DNA from 2 places in the Streptomyces rubellus genome. Region 2 is predicted to be linked to the other one. Evidence: predicted binding sites of a transcription regulator. Region 2 holds the regulator's gene; the other holds the start of a gene.
What was found. The regulator HrcA, encoded in region 2, represses chaperone genes, less so after heat shock. The targets are predictions, from matches to a motif close to TTNGCACTCNGNNNNNCNGAGTGCNAA.
Positions count from the first base shown of each region.

Region 1 (3,208 bases), on a different contig from region 2:
ATCCGCTGCGGGAGCGGATCAGAAGTCCATGCCGCCCATGCCGCCGGCAGCGGCGGCGGCGTCGGCGCCGGCCGCGGCCTTCTCCGGCTTGTCCGCGATGACGGCCTCGGTGGTGAGGAAGAGCGCCGCGATGGAGGCGGCGTTCTGCAGCGCGGAGCGGGTGACCTTGGCCGGGTCGATGATGCCCTCGGCGATCATGTCCACGTAGTCACCGGTGGCGGCGTTCAGACCGTGGCCCGGGGTCAGGTTGCGCACCTTCTCCACGATGACGCCGCCCTCGAGGCCGGCGTTGACCGCGATCTGCTTCAGCGGGGCCTCCAGCGCGGCCTTGACCGCGGCGGCACCGGTGGCCTCGTCGCCCTCCAGCTCCAGCTTCTCGAAGGCGCTGGACGCCTGGAGCAGGGCCACGCCACCGCCGGCGACGATGCCCTCCTCGACGGCGGCCTTGGCGTTGCGCACCGCGTCCTCGATGCGGTGCTTGCGCTCCTTGAGCTCCACCTCGGTGGCGGCACCGGCCTTGATGACGGCCACGCCGCCGGCCAGCTTCGCCAGCCGCTCCTGGAGCTTCTCGCGGTCGTAGTCGGAGTCGGAGTTCTCGATCTCGGCGCGGATCTGGTTGACCCGGCCGTTGACCTGGTCGCTGTCACCGGCACCGTCGACGATGGTGGTCTCGTCCTTGGTGATGACGACCTTGCGGGCGCGGCCCAGCAGCTCCAGACCGGCGTTCTCCAGCTTGAGGCCGACCTCCTCGGAGATGACCTGGCCGCCGGTGAGGATGGCGATGTCGCCGAGCATGGCCTTGCGGCGGTCGCCGAAGCCCGGGGCCTTGACGGCGACGGACTTGAAGGTGCCGCGGATCTTGTTGACGACCAGGGTCGACAGGGCCTCGCCCTCGACGTCCTCGGCGATGATCAGCAGCGACTTGCCGGCCTGCATGACCTTCTCCAGCAGCGGGAGCAGGTCCTTGACCGCGGAGACCTTCTGGTTGGCGATCAGGATGTAGGGGTCCTCCAGGACCGCCTCCATCCGCTCCATGTCGGTGGCGAAGTACGCGGAGATGTAGCCCTTGTCGAAGCGCATGCCCTCGGTGAGCTCCAGCTCCAGCCCGAAGGTCTGCGACTCCTCGACGGTGATGACGCCTTCCTTGCCGACCTTGTCCATCGCCTCGGCGATCAGCTCGCCGATCTGGGTGTCGGCGGCGGAGATGGAGGCGGTCGAGGCGATCTGCTCCTTGGTCTCGACCTCCTTGGCCTGCTCCAGCAGGGCGGCGGAGACGGCCTCGGTGGCCCGCTCGATGCCGCGCTTGAGGGCCATCGGGTTGGCGCCGGCGGCGACGTTGCGCAGGCCCTCGCGGACCAGCGCCTGGGCGAGGACGGTCGCGGTGGTCGTACCGTCACCGGCGACGTCGTCGGTCTTCTTGGCTACTTCCTTGACCAGCTCGGCGCCGATCTTCTCGTACGGGTCCTCGAGCTCGATCTCCTTGGCGATGGAAACACCGTCGTTGGTGATCGTGGGGGCGCCCCACTTCTTCTCAAGGACGACGTTGCGGCCCTTGGGGCCGAGCGTGACCTTGACGGCGTCGGCGAGCTGGTTCATCCCGCGCTCGAGGCCGCGCCGCGCCTCCTCGTCGAACGCGATGATCTTGGCCATGTGAAGTGGTCCTCCCTGGGGTTCCCCATGCCGAAGGCCAGGGGCGGGTGTGGGATGTGTCCGGACCGCTCTGGCGCCCGCGACGGACGGCCCACCGGCCCGGCGGTTCCTTGCTCCACCGGGCTTGCGGACCTCACCGAACCGGTCCTGCTTCTGTCACTCTCACCTTCAGAGTGCTAACGCCAATGATTAGCACTCGACCCCTCCGAGTGCAAGCGCACCCGCCTCCGGGCTCAGTCGCGCCAAGGGTTTCGCGCCGTGTCCCGGACGCCGGGCGGGCGGTTGCGCCGGACACGGCCGGGCACGACGGAGGGCCCGCACCCCCGTCGCCGGGGATGCGGGCCCTCCTGTGCCGTCTACTGCGTACTACGTGTGCGTGGTGCGAGTGGCCGGCGCTTCAGGCCGTCACGCGGACCATGTCCGCCTGCGGCCCCTTCTGACCCTGCGAGATCTCGAACTCGACCCGCTGTCCTTCCTCAAGGGTGCGGTAGCCGTCCATCTGGATCGCGCTGTAGTGGACGAAGACGTCCGCACCACCGTCGACCGCGATGAAGCCGTACCCCTTCTCCGCGTTGAACCACTTGACGGTGCCTTGAGCCATTCCTAACTCCCCTATTGCTGGCCCTTGCACGAATCCGCACTCCGCGGACCCGGGTCAGTTTGCCCCCCGGCGAGAGGGGGCGTGCGCCGGAACGCGTCGACCGCGGCCGAATGTATCTGGGCAACAGCCCTCTGCAACAGGGCTGTTGAACGAGAATTCCGGCCACGTCGGGATTGCCGAAAAGCACGCGAATGACGGGAAACCGGGGCATCACGGTCCGGGCATAGCGGACCAACGCGACAATTGCCGCGGCAAATCGGCCGCAAGTTGTCGCGTTCTCATGGTGCGCTGTACGCGCGTTCGGGGGGAGGCACGCTCACTCTACCGGTTCCGCACCGGCCGGAATTACCAATTCCGGATAACGGTCGGCAGCCGGCCGCACCGGCGGCGCGCACGGAGACGGCCCCGCCCCCGTCCCGGAGCTCCGGGACGGGGGCGGGGCCGCCGGCGCGGGCCCGCGGGGCGTCAGCAGCCGCCCGCGACCGCCGGGATGATCGAGACGTTCGCGCCGTCCGGCGTCGCCGTCTGGAGCCCGTCGGCGAAGCGCACGTCGTCGTCGTTGACGTAGACGTTCACGAAGCGGCGCAGCTTGCCGGAGTCGTCCAGCACCCGGGCGGAGACGCCCTGGTGGTTCTTCTCCAGGTCGGCCAGGACCTCGGCGAGCGTGGCGCCCTCCGCCGTCACCTCGGCCTGACCGCCGGTGTAGGTGCGCAGGATGGTCGGGATTCGGACGGAGACACTCATGCCAGGCCAGCCTCTCGGAAGGAGTCCAGGTTCGGACGGATGATCGCGGACGGTCCGGTGGTCGGCGCCACCGCGTCCAGGGTCTTCAGGCCGTCGCCGGTGTTGAGGACGACGGTGGTGGCGGCCGGGTCGAGCAGGCCGGCCTCGAGCAGCTTCTTCGTCACGCCGACGGTCACCCCGCCCGCGGTCTCGGCGAAGACGCCCTCGGTGCGG
Region 1 covers NZ_JAZDCX010000023.1:91,299-94,506, reverse strand. The annotation lists gene groL (chaperonin GroEL) at 19-1,650, opposite strand; gene V1L54_RS23620 (cold-shock protein) at 2,048-2,251, opposite strand; gene V1L54_RS23615 (ubiquitin-like small modifier protein 1) at 2,717-2,995, opposite strand; gene thrC (threonine synthase) at 2,992-3,208, opposite strand, start outside.
Region 1: groL (chaperonin GroEL) is a predicted target of HrcA. The motif match lies at 1,840-1,866, and genes of this name have one in related genera.

Region 2 (3,208 bases):
GGCCGGATGTCGACCTCCTCCATGCCGTCCAGCGTCTCCAGCGGGACCTTGGTGCCCAGCGCCGCCGCCGTCATGGGGAGGGTGACCGTGCAGTGCAGGTCGTCGCCGCGGCGCTGGAAGACCGGGTGCGGGACCTCGTGGATCTCCACGTAGAGATCGCCCGCCGGACCGCCGCCGGGGCCGATCTCGCCCTCGCCGGCGAGCTGGATGCGGGTGCCGTTGTCCACCCCGGCCGGGATCTTCACCGTCAGGCTGCGCCGGGAGCGGACGCGCCCGTCGCCCGCGCACTCCGGGCACGGGTTCGGCACGATCGTGCCGAACCCGTGGCACTGCGGGCAGGGCCGCGAGGTCATGACCTGCCCCAGGAAGGAGCGGGTGACCTGCGAGACCTCGCCGCGGCCGCGGCACATGTCGCAGGTCTGCGCCGTCGTGCCCGGGGCCGCGCCCTCGCCGCTGCACGTGGTGCAGACGACCGCGGTGTCCACCTGGATGTCCTTGGTGGTGCCGAAGGCCGCCTCGTCCAGCTCGATGTCGAGCCGGATCATCGCGTCCTGGCCGCGCCGGGTTCGGGAGCGCGGCCCGCGCTGCGCGGCGGCGCCGAAGAAGGCGTCCATGATGTCCGAGAAGTTCCCGAACCCCGCGCCGAAGCCGCCGCCCCGGCCCGCCCCGGCGCCGCCCATCGGGTCGCCGCCGAGGTCGTACATCTGCTTCTTCTGCGGATCGGAGAGCACCTCGTAGGCGGTGTTGATCTCCTTGAACCGCTCCTGGGTCTTCGGATCCGGGTTCACGTCCGGGTGGAGCTCGCGCGCGAGCCTCCGGAATGCCTTCTTGATCTCGTCCTGCGAGGCATCGCGCTGCACGCCCAGGACCGCGTAGTAGTCCGTCGCCACTCTACGACTCCGCGAGGATCTGTCCGACGTAACGTGCCACTGCGCGTACCGCTCCCATCGTTCCGGGGTAGTCCATGCGGGTCGGTCCGACCACACCGAGCTTGGCGACCGCCTCGTCGCCCGAACCGTAACCGACCGAGACGACCGACGTGGAGTTCAGCCCCTCGTGTGCGTTCTCGTGACCGATTCGCACCGTCATGGTGGCGTCCTCGGTCTCTCCCAGCAGCCGGAGCAGCACGACCTGCTCCTCCAGCGCCTCCAGCACCGGCCGGATCGTCAGGGGGAAGTCGTGCGCGAAGCGGGTCAGATTGGCGGTGCCGCCGATCATCAGCCGCTCCTCGGTCTCCTCCACCAGTGTCTCAAGAAGTGTGGCGAGCACGGTGGAGACCGTCCCCCGGTCCTCGGCGTCGAAGGACTCCGGCAGGTCCTGCACCAGCCGGGGCACCTCGGAGAAGCGCTGGCCGACCACCCGGCTGTTGAGCCGGGCCCGCAGATCCGCCAGCGACGCCTCGGTGATGGGGGCGGGGCAGTCCACCACGCGCTGCTCGACCCGCCCGGTGTCCGTGATCAGCACGAGCATCAGCCGCGAGGGGGCGAGCAGCAGCAGCTCGACATGGCGCACGGTCGAACGGGTCAGCGAGGGGTACTGGACGACCGCCACCTGCCGGGTGAGCTGCGCCAGCAGCCGCACCGTGCGGCCGACGACGTCGTCGAGGTCGACGGCGCCCTCCAGGAAGTTCTGGATCGCCCTCCGCTCCGGCTTGGACAGCGGCTTGACCCCCGCCAGCCGGTCGACGAACAGCCGGTACCCCTTGTCCGTCGGGATACGGCCCGCGCTGGTGTGCGGCTGGGCGATGTAGCCCTCGTCCTCCAGGGCCGCCATGTCGTTGCGCACCGTGGCCGGGGAGACCTGCAGGTTGTGCCGCTCGGTCAGCGCCTTGGAGCCCACCGGCTCCTGGGTGCCGACGTAGTCCTGGACGATGGCGCGCAGCACCTCGAGTCTGCGTTCGCTGAGCACTTCGGCGCACCTCCCGTCCGGCGTCCGGCCGTCTTTCCGGTTCCTTCCCTGGCACTCTCGGCAGGCGAGTGCCAGTTTCCCTGAGCCAGTGTACGGCCGGTGACCACGGCCAGGGCAAGGGCGGCGGTCGAGCCGGGTGCGGAGCGGAGCGGCCCGCCCCCGCCGCCCGGCGGGCACGACCGGCCCGGTGGCGCTAGCGTCGCCCTATGGACGCCGGATGGGAAGAGCTCGCACCGGGAGTCGTACGTCACCGCATGCCCCGCTGGGACCACACGGTCGGCGCCGTCGCGGGTGCCGCCGGGATGCTCGTGGTGGACACGGGGGCCTCGCTTCGCGAGGGCGCGCGGATCCGGCGGGAGCTGCGCGGCCTGCTGGGCCGTCCGGCGACTCACGTGGCGCTGACCCATCCGCACTTCGACCACGTCCTGGGCACGGCCGCCTTCGCCGGGGTGGAGGTCTACGGGGCGGTGGGGTGCGACGAGTGGCTGGCGCGCTCGCGGGACGAGCTGCGGGACGACGCGGTGCGGCACGGCGCGGACCGGGAGGAGACCGCCCAGGCCGTCGACGTGCTGGTGTGCCCGCACCACCGGGTGCCCGGCGAGCTGACCGTCCCGTTGGGCGGCCGGGAGGCGCTGCTGGTCAACGCCGGCCCCGGGCACACCGCCTACGACCTGGCCGTCCTGGTGCCGCCCGCCGGGGCCGGCGGGCGGCCGGTGGTCTTCTGCGGCGACCTGGTGGAGGAGTCGGGCGAGCCGCAGGCCGGCCCGGACGCCCACCCCGCGCACTGGCCCGCCGCCCTGGACCGGCTGCTGGAGCTGGGCGGCGGGGACGCGGTGTACGTGCCCGGGCACGGCGCGGTGGTGGACGCCGCGTTCGTCCGCGCCCAGCGCGACGGACTGGCCCGGCGCTTCGGCGTTTCGTGAGGCCCCGCGCGTAACACAATGACCGCATGCGCAGCAGACAGTACGGCCCCGACCTGACCCCGCCCTGGAAGCGGAAGCGCCCGGCGCCCGAGGTGCCCGCCGAGCCGGACCTGGTGGTGGAGGAGGTCACCACCGGCTTCTGCGGGGCCGTGGTGCGCTGCGAGAAGACGGCGCAGGGCTTCACCGTCACCCTGGAGGACCGGTTCGGCAGGCACCGGGTCTTCCCGATGGAGCCGCGCGGCTTCCTGCTGGAGGGGAAGACCGTCACGCTGGTGCGGCCGAGGGCGGCGGCCCCGCCCGCCCCGGCCGCGCCCCGGCGCACCGCCTCCGGCTCGCTCGCCGTGCCCGGCGCCCGGGCGCGGGTGGCGCGGGCCGGG
Region 2 covers NZ_JAZDCX010000001.1:456,599-459,806, reverse strand. The annotation lists gene dnaJ (molecular chaperone DnaJ) at 1-890, opposite strand, end outside; gene hrcA (heat-inducible transcriptional repressor HrcA) at 892-1,908, opposite strand; gene V1L54_RS01930 (MBL fold metallo-hydrolase) at 2,115-2,831, shown strand; gene V1L54_RS01925 (DUF3097 domain-containing protein) at 2,858-3,208, shown strand, end outside.